Regions from separate parts of the Phyllobacterium sp. RCAM01083 genome, predicted to be linked through region 3. Evidence: predicted binding sites of a transcription regulator. Region 3 holds the regulator's gene; each other region holds the start of a gene.

Region 1 (5,570 bases), 770 kb from region 3:
TGCTCAGACCGCCCGTGATGAATCCAAGGCCAAGGCAGACGCTGAAACAGCGGAAATCTCTGCTGCCCTGGAAAAGAAGCTGGCTGAAGCCGAGGCAAGCATTGCGTCCATCAAGGACAAGGCAATGGCTGGCGTCGGTGCCATCGCCGAGGAAACGGCGGCGGAAATCGTCAAGAAGATCATCGGTGGAACTGTCGATACGGCAAGTGTTTCCGCTGCGGTCAAAGCCGTGCGCGGTTAAGGAGAAGCATGATGGACGCAACATTTTGGGCCCTGATTGCGCTGGTTATCTTCCTGGCGCTGATGGTTTACCTCAAGGTTCCGGGCGTTGTCGGCAAGTCGCTTGACGGCCGCGCCGAGCGTATCCGCGACGAGCTGGAAGAAGCCCGCCGCCTGCGCGAGGAAGCGCAGTCGCTGCTGGCCGAGTATCAGCGCAAGCGCAAGGAAGCCGAAAAGGAAGCTGGCGAGATCGTTGCCGCTGCGCAGCGCGAAGCCCATGCTATCATTGAGGAAACCAAGCAGAAGACGGAAGAATATGTTGCCCGCCGCAACAAGCTTGCCGAGCAGAAGATCGCCCAGGCCGAGACCGAGGCCGTCAACGACGTTCGCGCTTCCGCAGTCGATATCGCTGTTGCTGCTGCTGGCCGTATCCTCAAGGACAAGGTCGACGCCAAGACATCGGCTGACCTGTTCAAGTCTTCCTTGGGTGAAGTGAAGACCCGCCTGAACTGATTGAGGGCAAATGGAATTTGGGAAAGCCGCCGCGAGGCGGCTTTTTCTTTTGGGCGCGTAGCCCCGCCCTAAACGTCCCGGTTCTTCAGCGGAGCGAAACTGAAACGGTGCAGGCCAACCACCGGTCCGTGGGTTAGCATCGCGCTGCGATGAAACGCTGTTCCGTAGCCCGCATGGGTCTCGAGCCCATAGGCCGGGTAGTGGCGGCCGGCCTGCGCCATCATCCGGTCGCGGCTGACCTTGGCGAGAATGGAGGCCGCGGCAATGGAAACCGAACGCTGGTCGCCCTTGATCATCGCCGTGCCGGGGCAGGGAAGGCCGCGCGGCACATCCCGCCCGTCGATGAGCGCGTGGCCCGGCAGGATGGAAAGGCCGCAGGTGGCGCGGCGCATGGCCTCCAGCGCGGCTTTCAGAATATCTGTGGCATCGATTGCCGGCGCGGCGACACTGGCAATACCCGACGCCAGCGCTGTCTGCAAAATGATATCGAACAATTCCTCGCGCTTCCTGGCGGTCAGGCGTTTTGAATCGTCAAGACCATCGGGAATCCGCTCGGGGTCAAGGATGACCGCCGCAGCGACAACAGGGCCTGCCAGGGGCCCGCGACCAGCTTCGTCGATCCCCACGACAAAAGGCACGCCATCGCGCATCAGCCGACGCTCCGTCGCAAAATCGGGTTTGCCGGTATCGAGAGGAAGAAGCAGAGAATCAGAACGCGATCGAGCCATGTTGCGGCGAGACTCGCATTCGTTCTGATTCTCTGCAAGGCCCCGATGCGGATGGGGTAGGGCATCGGGACTTCCGTCAGCGGGATGGGGGGCGCCCGACGGATTTTCAGAAACAGGTCAGAGACCCGTTTGATTGGTTAAAACAGCGACAACTGTTCGCTGCCTGCGGTTGGTACAAACAGGTCGGTGCGCAGACGGCGCTTGGCGAGATTGATGCCGAGGCGCTTGGCGGCGATTTCGAACCGGCGTCCGATCTGCCAGGCATAGGGACCGTCGCCGCGCATGCGCTTGCCCCATTCCGCATCGTAATCCTTGCCGCCGCGCATGGAGCGCACGAGGGAAAGAACATGGCGATAACGGTCCGGGTAATTGCGCAGCAGCCATTCCTTGAAGATGGGACTGACCTCGAGCGGCAGGCGCAGGAGCACGTAGCCGGCTTCGCGCGCACCCATGGCATACACGCTGTCAAGCACGCGCTCGATCTCGTGATCATTGAGACCCGGAATGATCGGAGCCACCAGGGTTCCCGTCGGAATGCCCGCGTTGGAGAGTGCACGCAGCGCTTGCAGCCGCCGCGTCGGGGTTGAGGCCCTCGGTTCCATCGTCCGGGCAAGCTTGCCGTCCAGCGTCGTGACGGAAAGGCAGACCTTGGCAAGACCCTTCTCGGCCATGCGGGCGAGAATATCGATATCACGCATGATCAGCGCCGATTTGGTGACGATGCCGACGGGGTGCTGATGCTCTTCGAGCACCTGCAGAATCTCGCGCATGATGCGCCATTTCTTCTCGATCGGCTGATAGGGGTCCGTATTGGTGCCGATGGCGATGGTCTTGGCGGTGTAACCTGGTTTGGACAGTTCGCGGTCGAGCATCCTGGCGGCATCGGGCTTGGCAAACAGTTTCGATTCAAAATCGAGACCGGCCGACAGGCCCATATAGCTGTGGGTGGGCCGGGCGAAGCAATAGATGCAGCCATGCTCGCAACCGCGATAGGGATTGATGGAACGGTCGAATCCGACATCTGGCGAGTCATTGCGTGTAATGATGGTGCGCGGCTTCTCGATCTGCACCTCGGTCTTGAAGGCGGGCAAGTCCTCGATTGTCTCCCAGCCATCGTCAAAGACATGGCGCGTTTCCGGCTCGAACCGCCCGGATGGGTTCACGCCCGCGCCGCGTCCGCGCCGGCGTCCATGGTCGATCCGCAACCCGGCTTCGTCGACCAGCACATTGGCATGTTCGGCCCGGCCCTGCCCGAAAGCGGCCTTGTCCGCCTGTACCATGATGTTCATTGACATTCTCCTTGAGACCGGAGCGAGACTGAGTCGCTCATACCGTCGCAACATGAATGTATTCCTAGCAAATTATGAGAACAAAGCAAGAACAATCTGCTGAAAAAGGATGATGGAAATTTCAATAATAATACTATAACTGAAATGAATGATTTCCGTCCTGATCGAAACCCGCAATGCCGATGAACCCTTGGCCAGAACGCTCGGCGGACTGGTGGGCGGAGCTGTCGAAGGTGTGTTGAGCGATGTCATCGTCATCGATCACGGCTCGACCGACCAGACTCACCGTGTGGCTGATGCGGCCGGGTGTATTTTCCTGCAGGACCAGACATTGATCGACGGTCTGCGCCGCGCGCGCAGCGACTGGATTTTGTTCATCGAACCCGGTGCGCGGTTGATCGACGGCTGGATCGAGGCTGTCTCCCTTCATGTGGAACGCATGCAGGGGCCAGCCTGTTTCACCCGTTCCCACGCGCATCGGAAGCCGTTCTTCGCGCGGGTTTTCGCGCCAGGAAATCCTCTGGCCAACGGGCTGCTGATTTCAAAGCGTCAGGCGATGGCTTTGTCAGCTCCGGGCAAGAGTGCGGCGGACCTGGCGCGCGGTCTCGCCATGAAGCGTCTGCGGGCGGAGATTATTCCCGGCGCGTCGAAATAGCTGTTAGCCCCGTTTGAGATGTTCGTCCAGCCGAGGCATGATCTCGACGAAATTGCAGGGCATATGGCGGTAGTCGAGCTGGAACTGGAGAATATTATCCCAGGCATCCCTGCAGGCGCCGGGTGAGCCCGGCAGCACGAAAACGAACGTGGCATTGACCACACCGCCGGTTGCCCTGGACTGGATGGTCGACGTGCCGATCTTGTCGTAGGAGATCCGGTGGAATACCTCGGAAAAGCCGTCCATGCGCTTTTCAAAGATCGGCTCCAGCGCTTCAGGGGTCACGTCCCTGCCGGTAAAGCCCGTACCGCCGGTGGTGATAACGACATCCACATCGGGGCTGTTTGACCAGGCAAGCACCTTGTCGCGTATCGCGTCGCGGTCATCGGTCACGATGGCGCGGTCCACCAGGCGGTGTCCTGCTGCCGTGATGCGGTCGGCCAGCGTCGTGCCGGATTTGTCGTCATCGAGCGTGCGCGTATCGGAAACGGTCAGCACGGCAATCCCGACGGGTACAAAGGGGCGTGTCTCGTCAATGCGGGCCAAGATCAGTTCCCTTCCATAGTGCTGCTGGTGGCGACGACAAACCACGCGGGCTGGCTTTGGCGCAACCGCATTGCGGCTGCATCAGCCGCCGCGTCATCGCTGTAGAGTGCAAAGCAGGTGCCGCCCGAGCCGGACATGCGCGCGAGCAACGGGTTGGTGTCCAGCAATGCCTGCATGCTTCCGTTGATCGAGGGCGCAAGCTTTTGCGTGGCTGCGAAAAGATGGTTGTCCGTCTGCCGCAGATAGGCGCAAACCTCCGCAAGGCATGTCAGGGGAGGCAGCGCGGGCAGGGGAGGATTGTCGCGGCGGGTCAGTGCGGAAAAGACCTGCGGTGTCGACACTGTCACCCCATTGTTGACGAGGACCATGGGCAGGCGCGGAAAGGCTGCGATGCGCTCGATCTCTTCGCCGATGCCGCGCGCGATCAGCGCCTCGCCGTGCAGGCACATCGGTACGTCGGCACCCAGCGGCAGGCCGAGTGCGGCCAGCTCCGTCAGGCTGGCATCGATAGCCCACAGGGCAGCCAGAGCCCGCAGGGCGGCAGCGGCATCGCTGGAGCCGCCGCCGATGCCGGAGGCGACGGGCAGATGTTTTTCCAGATGGATGGCGACGGGCGTTGCCTGCCCGCCATACCGCCGGCGCAGGGCATCCCGCGCCCGGAGCACCAGGTTCGTATCGTCGGCGGGAAGCCCCATGCCGTAGGGACCGGACAGGGTGAAGGAATCCGCCGCCGCTTTCGTCACGCTCAGCCGGTCGCCGAAACGGGCAAACACGACGAGACTGTCGAGCAGATGGTAGCCGTCGTCACGTCTGCCGGTCACATGCAACGCGAGATTGATCTTGGCCGGGGCGGTCAGGCTGATTGTATGGTCAGGACTGGCAAGCATGGACGCTCAGTCTTTGCGCAGGCGGTATTCACCGGTTTCGGGATCCTGGACCAGTGTTCCCTGTGCACGATTCTGTGCCTCTTTTTCGGCCTCGCGCACGCGCTGCGAGACGCGCTGTGCTTCCTTCTTGAACGAACGATAGCCGTAATAGGCGGCGGCGCCGACAAGAGCAAAAAAGATCAATTGTGGCATCGTCTGTAACCCTCAACTACCGATATCATTCCTATCCGCATTCATAGCACGGAGTTCCGGCCTTGCCAAAAAATCCTGCGCCGGTTTACAGTCCGAAACGCGACCAGAGCGTCCGTTCCTCGGCCGCGTCCATCAGCCCGTTGGCCAAACCGCTGCCAAGCCCTTCGATCTGCACGCTGGCGGATGGTATTCTGCGCCCGAACAGGCCGCGCGGCTGCGAGATCAATTTTAGCTTGGTTTTGGGGCCATATTGCGACTGGAGATAGGAGCGCATGTCGCCAAGACCGTCGACCAGACCGAGTTCAACACCGCGTGTTCCCGTCCAGAACTGGCCGGTGAAGAGATCGGCGCTGTCGCTCAGCTTGTCGCCGCGCCGTTCCTTGACCAGATCGATGAAGGTGTCATGGATTTCCAGCTGCAACGCCTTCAGATGTTCGATATCAGCCTTGTTTTCCGGCTTGAAGGGGTCGAGCGTCGCCTTGTTCTTTCCTGCCGTATAGACGCGCCGTTCCACGCCGATCTTCTTGATCAGTTCCGTAAA
Region 2 (5,570 bases), 580 kb from region 3:
GGCGCCATTGCCGGAGCCGCCAAGCGCCAATTGCTTGCGCGCCTCGGTGAGTTCGCGTTCCAGTTTGCGGCGCTCATCCAGCAGCGCCGTCACGCGCGCCAGCGCGTCGGCGGGCGTGGACTTCAACGCACCGGCAATCGCCTTGACCCGGTCGTCCTGTTCTTCGAGGTAGCGGCGCGCGGCTTCGCCGGTCAGCGCCTCCATGCGGCGCACGCCCGCCGCCACGGCGCTTTCCGAGACAATGCGGATCAGGCCGATATCGCCGGTGGCGCGCACATGCGTGCCGCCGCACAATTCCGTCGAATAGCTCTTGCCCGATTTCTCGCCATGCAGCGCCGTTCCCATGGAAACCACGCGCACTTCATCGCCATACTTCTCACCGAACAGCGCCATGGCGCCTTCCGCGATGGCATCGTCGACCGCCATCAGGCGGGTGCTGACCGGTGCGTTCTGCAGGACGATTTCGTTGGCGAGGTCTTCGATGACGGCCAGTTCCTTGTCCGAAATCGGCTTCGGATGGGAAAAATCGAAACGCAGCCGGTCCGGCGCAACGAGCGAGCCCTTCTGCGCGACATGGGTGCCAAGGGTTTCGCGCAGCGCCTCATGCAGCAGGTGCGTCGCCGAATGGTTGGAGCGGATACGCGTGCGGCGCCCGCTGTCGACCGTCAGCTCCACCGGGACATCCAGCTTTACCGTGCCCTTGAGCACCTTGCCCAGATGCACGAACACGCCGTCATTCTTCTTCTGCGTGTCGGTGACAACAACGGTGAAGCCGTCACCGGAGATGATGCCGGTATCGCCCTGCTGGCCGCCGGACTCGGCATAGAACGGCGTCTGGTTGACCACGAGGGCAATGGCCTCGCCTTCCCCGGCGCTGTCCACCTGCGCACCGTCCTGCACCAGCGCGGTGATGACGCCTTCGGCCTTTTCCGTCTCGTAGCCGAGAAATTCGGTGGCGCCGACCCTGTCGCGCACCGCGAACCAGACCGTTTCGGTCGCTGCATCGCCGGAACCGGACCAATGGGCGCGGGCTTCCGCCTTCTGCCGCTCCATGGCTGCCGCAAAGGCATCGGTATCGACAGCGATACCGCGCTGGCGCAGCGCATCCTGGGTGAGATCCAGCGGGAAACCGAAGGTGTCATAGAGCTTGAACGCGGTTTCGCCATCGAGACGATCGCCTTCGCCAAGACCTTCCGTGGCATCGCTCAGCAGGCCAAGGCCGCGGTCCAGTGTCTTGCGGAAGCGGGTTTCCTCGAGCTTCAGCGTTTCGGAAATCAGCGACTCCGCACGGATCAGTTCCGGATAGGCCTGGCCCATCTCGCGGATCAGGGCCGGCAGCAGGCGCCACATCAGCGGCTCCTTGGCACCCAGCAGCTGCGCATGGCGCATGGCGCGGCGCATGATGCGGCGCAGCACGTAGCCGCGGCCCTCATTCGATGGCAGCACGCCATCGGCAATCAGGAAGCTCGACGAGCGCAGGTGATCGGCGATCACCCGGTGGCTGGCGCGGAATTTTCCTTCCGCCTTGATGCCGGTCGCATCTTCCGACGCGCGGATAAGCGCCCGGAACAGGTCGATATCGTAATTGTCATGTTCGCCCTGCAGCACAGCAGCCAGGCGCTCCAGCCCCATGCCGGTATCGATCGACGGGCGCGGCAACTCGATGCGCTGTTCCTTGGTGATCTGCTCGAACTGCATGAAGACGAGGTTCCAGATCTCGATGAAGCGGTCGCCATCCTCGTTGGCGCTGCCGGGAGGGCCGCCCCAGATGTCTTCGCCATGGTCATAGAAAATTTCCGAGCACGGGCCGCATGGGCCGGTATCACCCATCGCCCAGAAATTGTCGCTGGTGGCGATGCGGATGATGCGGTCATCGGACAGACCGGCAATCTTCTTCCAGAATCCGGCAGCCGCATCGTCCGTGTGGTAGACGGTGACGAGCAGCTTGTTCCTGTCGAGGCCATATTCCTTGGTGATCAGGTTCCAGGCCAGGCTGATCGCTTCTTCCTTGAAGTAATCGCCAAAGGAGAAATTGCCGAGCATTTCAAAAAACGTATGGTGCCGGGCGGTATAGCCGACATTGTCCAGGTCATTGTGCTTGCCGCCGGCGCGCACGCATTTCTGCGATGTCGTGGCGCGGCTGTAGGGCCGCTGCTCCAGACCGGTGAAAACGTTCTTGAACTGCACCATGCCGGCATTGGTGAACATCAGCGTCGGGTCGTTGCGCGGCACCAGCGGGCTCGACGCCACGATCTCATGGCCGTTCTTCTTGAAATAGTTCAGAAATGTCGACCGGATTTCGTTGACGCCACTCATGTGCATTGCCTTCTGACTTGTCTCTAACCAAAGCGAAATAGCCCCTTTCTGCAACAAAGGGCGGAACGCAACGCTTGTAGCGATGCGACCGCGGCCTGTCCAGAAAATCCCTGTGATAATAGGCTCCGCTTATGAACAGCACAGTCTTCGAAAGCGTGCACTCTCCCTCATGCTGAGCTTGTCGAAGCACGCAGAGCGGTTGTGCGTGCTTCGACAAGCTCAGCATGAGGGAAGTTAGCCCCAATATGAAAGACGGTCTTACCGCGTGAGAGCATTTTAAAGAAAAACCCGCATCCGGCGGCCGGATGCGGGTTTGAATTGCAGACCGGAACGGTCCGTCCTGGGAGATCAGCCTTCGGCGGCCTCGGGTCCGTCATTGTCCTCGACATCGTCCGGGCCCTTGTCCAGCATCTGCTCGGCAATCAGACCGGCATTCTGGCGCAGGACCAGCTCAATCTCATTGGCAACTTCGGGATTGTCCTTGAGGAAGAGTTTTGCATTGTCGCGGCCCTGCCCCAGACGCTGGGAATTGTAGGAGAACCACGAACCCGACTTTTCAACGATACCCGCCTTGACGCCGAGATCGACCAGTTCACCGGTCTTGGATACGCCTTCGCCATACATGATGTCGAATTCGACCTGCTTGAAGGGGGGCGCAAGCTTGTTCTTGACCACCTTGACGCGGGTCTGGTTGCCGACCACCTCGTCACGTTCCTTCAGCGCACCAATGCGGCGGATATCGAGACGCACCGAAGCATAGAATTTCAGCGCATTGCCGCCCGTCGTGGTTTCAGGCGAACCGAACATCACGCCGATCTTCATGCGGATCTGGTTGATGAAGATGACCATGCAGTTGGAGCGGGAAATGGATGCGGTCAGCTTGCGCAGCGCCTGGCTCATCAGGCGGGCCTGCAGGCCGGGGAGAGAATCGCCCATCTCGCCTTCGATTTCCGCACGCGGGGTCAAGGCGGCAACGGAATCGACCACCAGAACATCGATCGCACCGGAACGCACCAGCGTATCGGTGATCTCCAGCGCCTGCTCGCCGGTATCGGGCTGCGAGATCAGAAGGTTCTCCAGATCCACGCCCAGCTTGCGGGCATAGACCGGATCCAGCGCATGCTCGGCGTCGACAAAGGCGCAGATGCCGCCCTTCTTCTGGGCTTCGGCAATCGTATGCAGCGCCAGGGTTGTCTTACCGGAGCTTTCCGGCCCGTAAATCTCGACAATGCGGCCTTTCGGCAGACCGCCAACGCCAAGGGCTATATCCAGGGAAAGCGAGCCGGTCGACACCGTCTCGATTTCCACCACCTGCTCATTGCGTCCAAGCCGCATGATCGAACCCTTACCAAAGGCTCTCTCGATCTGTGACAATGCCGCATCCAGCGCTTTCGTTTTATCCACCGAATTACCCTCAACTAACCGCAAAGAATTTTGAGCCATGTTACACTACCCCTGTGCTATCCATGAAGCCCGGATGCTCCGGCCTTTGAAGATATTTGTATCTGTTTTGTTCTCATTTGGCAATATGCACAAACCATTGAAAAACAACAATAACACAAAAATGTTCTTAAAATGTTCCGCAATTGACCCGCCTGCGCTTGTCCACATGTTCCTCGTGCCTGGACAGCGGGAACGGGAAAACGGCGGCCGCCAGATTCGAATCGTTGCGGCGATTGCGTCAGGGCCGCAGGCCATCTAGAGAAGAAAAAGACCAAGTGTCTTGCAACCGATCATTTTGTTCAGCAAAAGCCACCAATCATGACTCAGGATTACACACCGCTGCTGTTTGCTGTCGGCGGCGCCCATATGGACCGGCGCGGCCAGAGCAGCGTTCCCTTCATTCCCGGCGCGTCCAACCCCGGCATCATGCGCGAAGAGCCCGGTGGCGGCGTGTTCAATGCATTGCGCCTTGCCGTGCGGCGCGGCGTGCGGGCTGAAATGCTGTCGGTGCGCGGCGGCGACCGGGTTGGCGATGTCATCGGCGCCGCCTTCGAGGCCGCCGGAATCAAGGACAGTTCCGCCGTGTTCATCGACCGGGCAACCCCGAGCTATACGGCGATCCTCGATGAACAGGGCGATGTGGTTGCGGCCATCGCCGACATGGCGCTGTATGAAATTGCCCTGCCCCGGCAGCTCAGGCGGCGCAAGGTGCGCGATTCCATCGATGCCGCCGATGCGGTTTTCGGCGATGCCAATCTGCCGTCGGAAGCGTTGCAGAAACTGGCCGAGCTTGCCGGCGGCAAACCGCTCTATGCGCTGGCGATTTCCCCGGCCAAGGCAGTGCGGTTGCGGCCGGTTCTCGGCGATCTCGCTTGCCTGTTCCTCAACCGGCGTGAAGCCTTTGCGCTGACGGGACTGGGCGCCGATGCCAGCCTGCCCGATCTGCACCGCGCCCTGACGGCAGAGGGTCTGCACACTGCCGTTGTCAGCAATGGCGGGCAGGCTGCGCTGGTCTATTCCAGCGGCGGTGCATTCTCCCTGCTTCCGCCCGCGCTGACCGGTATTGCCGATGTGACCGGCGCGGGCGATGCGCTGGCCGGCGGCACCATATCGGCGCTGATGCGCGGCCTTCCCCTCGCGCAAGCCGTGCGCGAAGGCTTTGCCGCCTCGGCGCTGACACTGCAAACCCATTCGGCAACGCCGATCTTCACATCCAGGATTTTCGACGCGGCCCTCGCGACCATACCGGAGGCCATCCCGCTCGCATGAGCCAACGGCCTGATACGACAAAGGAAAGAACCATGACCACAACAGCCCTCAACCCGTTCACCGACATTGCACCGGAGGTGCAGAAAGCACTTGCCGCCGGGCAGCCGTTGGTGGCGCTGGAAAGCACGATCATCACCCACGGCATGCCCTACCCGGACAACAGCCGCATGGCCGCCGATGTCGAGACGATCATCCGCGATGGCGGTGCTGTCCCGGCGACCATCGCCATTATCGATGGCCGCCTGAAGATCGGCATTTCGGCCGAGGAACGCGAGGCGCTGGCGCAGGTCAAGGGCGCCATGAAGCTGTCGCGCGCCGATCTGGCGTTTGCGCTGTCGGAAGGCCGCACCGGCGGCACCACCGTTGCCGCCACCATGCTGGCCGCACACATGGCCGGCATCAAGGTGTTTGCCACGGGCGGCATCGGCGGCGTGCACATGGGCGCGGAGACCAGTTTCGACATATCGGCCGATCTGGAAGAATTGGGCCGCACCCCGGTGATCGTCGTCTCGGCGGGCGCCAAGGCGATTCTGGATATTGAA
Region 3 (5,570 bases):
CGGCCAGCGCGTAGGCATAGGGCCAGTTGCGCATGAAAACGGAATTGCCGGTCTGCCAGACACCGCGTGCTTCTTCTTCCGTGTAGGCAAGCACGCCCTTGGGCGAGATGGTATCGACCCAGCCCTTGGCGCGGTCGATGGCCGCTGCCGCTTCCGGATTGTTGATCGAAATCGTGCCATCCGCCTCGACAATCTGCCCGCCGCCCGAGGACTTTACCCATTCGAGCGCGTTGCAGGTCAGGCCCTCATAGGCATTGGCCTGGAAGACAAAGCCATAAATGCTCTTGTTGCCGGCCGCCCGCTCGCCGTCCTGGATCTCCTTGGCGGTTGCCGCCATCTCGTCCCAGGTTTTCGGCACCGGCTTCTTGTACTTTTCCAGCAGGTCCTTGCGGTAGTAGAGCGCCGGGGCGTCGGTGAACATCGGCAAGGCGACCAGCTTGCCGCCGACGGTCTGGCTTTCGATGATCGACGGTATGTGCTGGTCGATAACGTCCTTTGCGGCTTCCTTCAGGTCGAGGAACTGGTCGGCCAGCTGCGGCGCCCAGATCACGTCGGTGCGGTAGACGTCGATATCGGTATTGCCGGCGGCGAGCCACAGGCGGTACTGACCGAAATTGTCGGAACTGTTGGCTGGCATGGCAACGATGGACACCTTGTTGCCGGTTTCCTTCTCGAACTGATCAAGCTGCTTGCGCAGGAACTCGCGTCCATTGCCGGTGTCGCCGGATACGATCGCCAGATTGGCGGCAAAAGCCCCCGAAGCCAGCAAGGTCGTGGTCAAAAGGGTCGCAATGAATGATTTGGCTTTCATGATTTCCTCCCAAAAATCTGACAGAATCGGCTGCCGCACATCGCAGCGATGCTTGGCCCCTCTTCAAAAACTCCTCCTGAAGCGCTTTGGAAATCATTTGAAGTATCAAAATTCAAAGCGCTTTGAATGAAAAATGACAAAGGCTCTTTCACCTGTCAAGCCGCAAATTGGCGGCACAAGCCAGACATCAAGGTCAACCGCATGGAGAAATGGATTATTATATATATGTTACAGTGCATTATACGGTATTGCTGAGAACACGAATTCCGGGCTGCCGCCCTGTTGAAACAGCACTACGCCGACCACGGATCACAATATCGCGAGCAATTTACCAAAGCGCTTTGAATTTAGCCTCTGGTTATGTTTATTATTTGGAGTCATATCTGCATTGCCTGAACAGACCGTACTGGATTGCTTGCCATGAAACTCAAGGAACTGGCTGAACAACTGGGCCTCTCGCAAACGACCGTCAGTCGCGCCCTGAACGGCTATCCTGAAGTCAACAAGGCGACGCGCGAACGCGTCAGCCAGGCAGCCCTGAAATTCGGTTACAGCGCCAATGCCAATGCCCGGCGCCTCGCCATCGGCCGCATCGGCGCCATCGGCATCCTGATGCCGCGCGACCGCAGCGAACGTTTCGGTCCGCACACCAGCGAGTTCTTCTCCGGTCTGGCCGAGCAGCTGTCGCAGCATGAAATGGACCTGCTGATGAGCCCGAGCATCAACAATGACGAGCTTGCGGCCTACCGGCGGCTGATTTCCAGCAAGCGCGTGGACGGCATCATCGTCACCGGCCCCACCCTGATGGACGAGCGGGTCGCCATGCTGACGGAAGCGAAATTTCCCTTTGTGCTGCACGGGCGAACCAATATCGCCGCCCCGCATGCCTGGCTCGATATCGACAATGCCGGCGCCTTCCGGCAGGCGGCATCGCACCTGATCGATCTCGGCCACCGGCGTATCGCGATGATTGACGGGCTGAAGGGCCACACGTTTTCCGAACACCGCGAAATGGGTTATCGCGAAGCATTGCTGGAGCGCGGCATTGCCGTTGATCCGCGCTTCATCGTGCATGAGCGTTTTTCCGATGAAACCGGTTTCCATGAGGCGCAGCGGCTCTTGTCCTATACGCCGCATCCGACCGCCATTCTTGCCGGCTCGATGATGACGGCGCTCGGCATTTTCCGCGCCATCCGTTCAAGGGGCTATGAACTCGGCAAGGAAGTTTCGGTGATCGCCCATGACGACGTGTTCCCCTATCTCAATGCCAGCAACATGGTCCCCGCCATGACCACCACCCGGTCGTCGATCCGCTCCGCCGGATCGCGTATCGCCGAACTGCTGGTGCGTGTCCTCGACGGCGAGCCGGTCGAAAACATCCATGAGATATGGCCGGTCGAACTCATCCTGCGCCAATCGAGCGGTCCGCCCGTCGCCCCGCGCCGGTGAGTGCCTAGCCCAATTCGAAGGTTGTGATGCCAAAAATCCGGTCGAGCGGTAATTCGGGCGCCGGTCCGCGATACATGCGTGCGGTTTCGAACACCGGCGCGAGACCATAGCGGTCGCAAAGGCGCCGCGCGGCCCCATTGGTCCCGGGAATATCCAGAAAGACCTGCGCATTCCCGGCTGTTGCTGCGAGCGATTGAAACAGCCGGTCGGCGATCTCTTCGGTTTCGGCAAACAAGGGACCGATTTTGTACCCCTCGCGGCATGCGCGCACGACGCCATACCCCGCGATTTTTCCGTCGGCAATGCAGGCCAGGCCGTGGCGGGAGCCGGACGGGCCAAGCCAGGCACGGATGAACGATTCCCGTGGTTCGGGATTGAATTGACGGTCATAGGCGGCGACGGCGCCAATCCATTGCGCATCGATGGCGACGATATCGCCGCTGACGGGTGCCTTGCAACCGGGTGCGCCGCCATAGCGGTAATTCGCATGGGCATAGACAAATCCCGACTTCCGATAGTTTTCCTGCTGGGCAACGACACCATCAAGGCCGACGGTCTGTCCGGCAAATCCGCTCAGCACGTCCTGCCAGAGCGACCAGCCGAAACCCAGACCGCGCGATTGCGGACGCACCATGTAGAAACCGAGAAAGCCGTAGTCTCGCGCATAGCGGACCAGCGAGACCGCTGCCGTCAGTTCACCATTCACCTCAAGCACGTGATAGCCCTTGGGGTCCGCGGCCCAGAATGCGTCCGCATCGTCCAAACCGGGGTTCCAGCCCTCAGCGGCTGCCCAGTCAATGATCGCGCCAAGGTCCCGGCGCTCGGCGATTCGGATGAAAGCTGTCATGATATTGTGATATCCAACTGGAAACCGACGGAACAGTACCCTGAACGGGCGCATTTCTGCCCGCACATGCTTCGTAACCAAGCTTCCAGCATTGCCGCAACGGAATATTAAGCACTTGTAGAACAATGCTGGAACAGATAGTGTTTGTTCTGGTTTTGTTTTTCCGATTCCCTGCTAAAGGATCGCCAATGCTCACGCGTAAACAACATGAACTTCTTCTCTTCATTCATGAGCGTCTGAAGGAGACGGGCATTCCGCCATCCTTCGACGAAATGAAGGATGCGCTGGATCTGGCCTCCAAATCCGGCATTCACCGGCTGATCACTGCGCTGGAAGAGCGCGGCTTCATTCGCCGGCTTGCGAACAGGGCACGCGCGCTGGAAGTCCTGCGCCTGCCCGACTCCATCGCACCCGGCCTCAACAGCCAGAGAAAGTTCGAGCCGAGTGTCATTGAGGGCAGTCTCGGACGCAATGTTGCGCCGCCGAAGCCGCAGCCGCGCGCCTCCAATGACATGGACATGCCTGCCAATGTCAGCATTCCGGTCATGGGCCGGATTGCCGCCGGTGTGCCGATTTCCGCGATCCAGAACCAGACCCACATGCTGAGCCTTCCGCCAGACATGATCGGCAGCGGCGAACATTATGCGCTTGAGGTCAAGGGCGACTCGATGATCGAAGCGGGCATTTTCGACGGCGATACCGTTGTCATCAAGCGTGGCGACACCGCAAGCCCCGGCGAAATCATCGTGGCACTGGTCGATGATGAAGAGGCCACCCTCAAGCGGTTTCGCCGCAAGGGTGCCTCGATTGCCCTGGAAGCCGCCAATCCCGCCTATGAAACGCGGATTTTCGGACCGGACCGCGTGCGGGTGCAGGGCAAGCTCGTCGGCCTGATCCGGCGTTATTGACCGGCCGCCGCGTCCCGTTCAGCATTGTCCGGGACGCCTTCGGTCGCGTGGGCCTTGTGTGAACGCTCCGGCCGGTTGCGCGCCGCATTGGAGTGGATGCGGTACGTGTTCCAGGGTCGGTCGGGCGGACCGATCGCCCAGGTCAGGCGGGCTGACTGCACTCTTTGCTCCAGCGCTTCTCCGGCTTTCGATGCATCCGTCACGTCACCCTGCCCTTGCCCGCCGGAACCGAACCGGATTTCCGCAGCACCGTTCAAGGCGAGATCACGGCGCGTGATCACCATCGGGCCCGGAACGGGGCAACCGGTGTCCACACCGGCAAAGCCCAGCACGACAATATTCCCCTCATTGCAGGCGGCGTTCCTTTGTGCGGGATCGTCCGTATAGGCAATGATGAGACCGCCCGGTTCGCGCGCCAGACAGAGCTTTCCGGCGCATTCGAAGACACCCTCCGCTGCCTCTTTGCCGATCCGCGCCGGTTTGACGATCTGTTCCAGCCCAAAACCCTGCCGCCAGTTGTTCAACGTGAAGGCGCCGCCCTGCGGGCGATTGATCATCAATGCCATGCCATTGCGCACACCGGCCAGCCGGCCATCCTCGGACAGGACGATATCCGGCGGCGCTGTGCGTGCCATGATCAGGATGGCCGCAGCAAACAGCGGCAGGCTGCACAGACGCAACCACGACGTCGTGAGAAGCAGGATCACAAGTGCCGCGCTCATCAGGATCAGGCTCGGCTGCGGCATCGGACCGAGATTGCCCGAGGGCGAGAGTGCGGCAACGTGATGGGCGATGAACACCACCAGCTCGATGCCGCGTTCCATGACGGCGAACGGCAGGAAATCCAGATCGAACGGCATCAGCAACAGCGCCAGTACGGCGAAGGGCATGACCAGAACCGAGACCACCGGCAAGGCAAATGCGTTGCCGATCAGCCCGAGCGGTGCCGTATTGTTGAAATGATAGGCGGCAAAGATCGCACTGGCCGAACCGGCGACCAGGGATGTCAGCGCGACGTCAACGATGTGATCGCCGATCTTGCCGGGCAGCTGCGCCAACAGATTGCTGCGGCGCGGACGCTTGCCATTCCGGCCGGCCTTGCGCGGCGACCACCAGCCGTAAAGGGCAATCAGTGCGGCAGTGGCCGAGTAAGACATCTGGAAGCTTGGCCCCATCACCTCGTGCGGCGCGATGGCAATGGTTACCAAGGCGGCCAGGGCAACATTGCGCAGCGACAGCGCCGCCCGGTCCACGGTCATGGCGACAAGCATGACTGCCAGCATGACAAAGCTGCGCTGGGCCGCCACGTCGATCCCCGAAAGCAGCAGATAGAATGCCGACGCCAGCAGCGCCGCGCATGCCGAAAATTTCTTGATGGGATAGCGCGCGGCAAAGTCCGGAAAGAAGGCCATGCATGCGCGCAGCGAGCCGATGACGATCCCGGCCACGAGCGCCATGTGCAATCCCGAAATGGAGAGGATATGCGACAGGCCGCTCAGCCGCATGGCGTTGTTGGTGGCCTCGCTGATGCCATCGCGCTGGCCGGTGATCAGCG

What was found. The regulator LexA, encoded in region 3, represses DNA repair genes until DNA is damaged. The targets are predictions, from matches to a motif close to TGTTCNNNNTGTGTTCNG.
Region 1: ACZ25R_RS16975 (PA0069 family radical SAM protein) is a predicted target of LexA. The motif match lies at 2,826-2,843, and genes of this name have one in related genera.
Region 2: recA (recombinase RecA) is a predicted target of LexA. The motif match lies at 3,882-3,899, and genes of this name have one in related genera.

The regions. Positions count from the first base shown of each region.
Region 1 covers NZ_JBVFZN010000005.1:2,071,383-2,076,952, reverse strand. Annotated here, with positions in the region: gene ACZ25R_RS16990 (F0F1 ATP synthase subunit B) at 1-241, shown strand, start outside; gene ACZ25R_RS16985 (F0F1 ATP synthase subunit B) at 253-732, shown strand; gene ACZ25R_RS16980 (ribonuclease HII) at 801-1,460, opposite strand; gene ACZ25R_RS16975 (PA0069 family radical SAM protein) at 1,598-2,749, opposite strand; gene ACZ25R_RS16970 (glycosyltransferase family protein) at 2,898-3,404, shown strand; gene moaB (molybdenum cofactor biosynthesis protein B) at 3,408-3,950, opposite strand; gene ACZ25R_RS16960 (4-(cytidine 5'-diphospho)-2-C-methyl-D-erythritol kinase) at 3,953-4,837, opposite strand; gene ACZ25R_RS16955 (hypothetical protein) at 4,844-5,029, opposite strand; gene ACZ25R_RS16950 (S49 family peptidase) at 5,115-5,570, opposite strand, start outside.
Region 2 covers NZ_JBVFZN010000005.1:723,825-729,394, reverse strand. Annotated here, with positions in the region: gene alaS (alanine--tRNA ligase) at 1-2,316, opposite strand, end outside; gene recA (recombinase RecA) at 2,665-3,759, opposite strand; gene ACZ25R_RS10140 (carbohydrate kinase family protein) at 4,078-5,028, shown strand; gene ACZ25R_RS10135 (pseudouridine-5'-phosphate glycosidase) at 5,061-5,570, shown strand, end outside.
Region 3 covers NZ_JBVFZN010000005.1:1,302,443-1,308,012, forward strand. Annotated here, with positions in the region: gene ACZ25R_RS13115 (ABC transporter substrate-binding protein) at 1-811, opposite strand, end outside; gene ACZ25R_RS13120 (substrate-binding domain-containing protein) at 1,232-2,260, shown strand; gene ACZ25R_RS13125 (GNAT family N-acetyltransferase) at 2,265-3,107, opposite strand; gene lexA (transcriptional repressor LexA) at 3,296-4,015, shown strand; gene ACZ25R_RS13135 (ComEC/Rec2 family competence protein) at 4,009-5,570, opposite strand, start outside.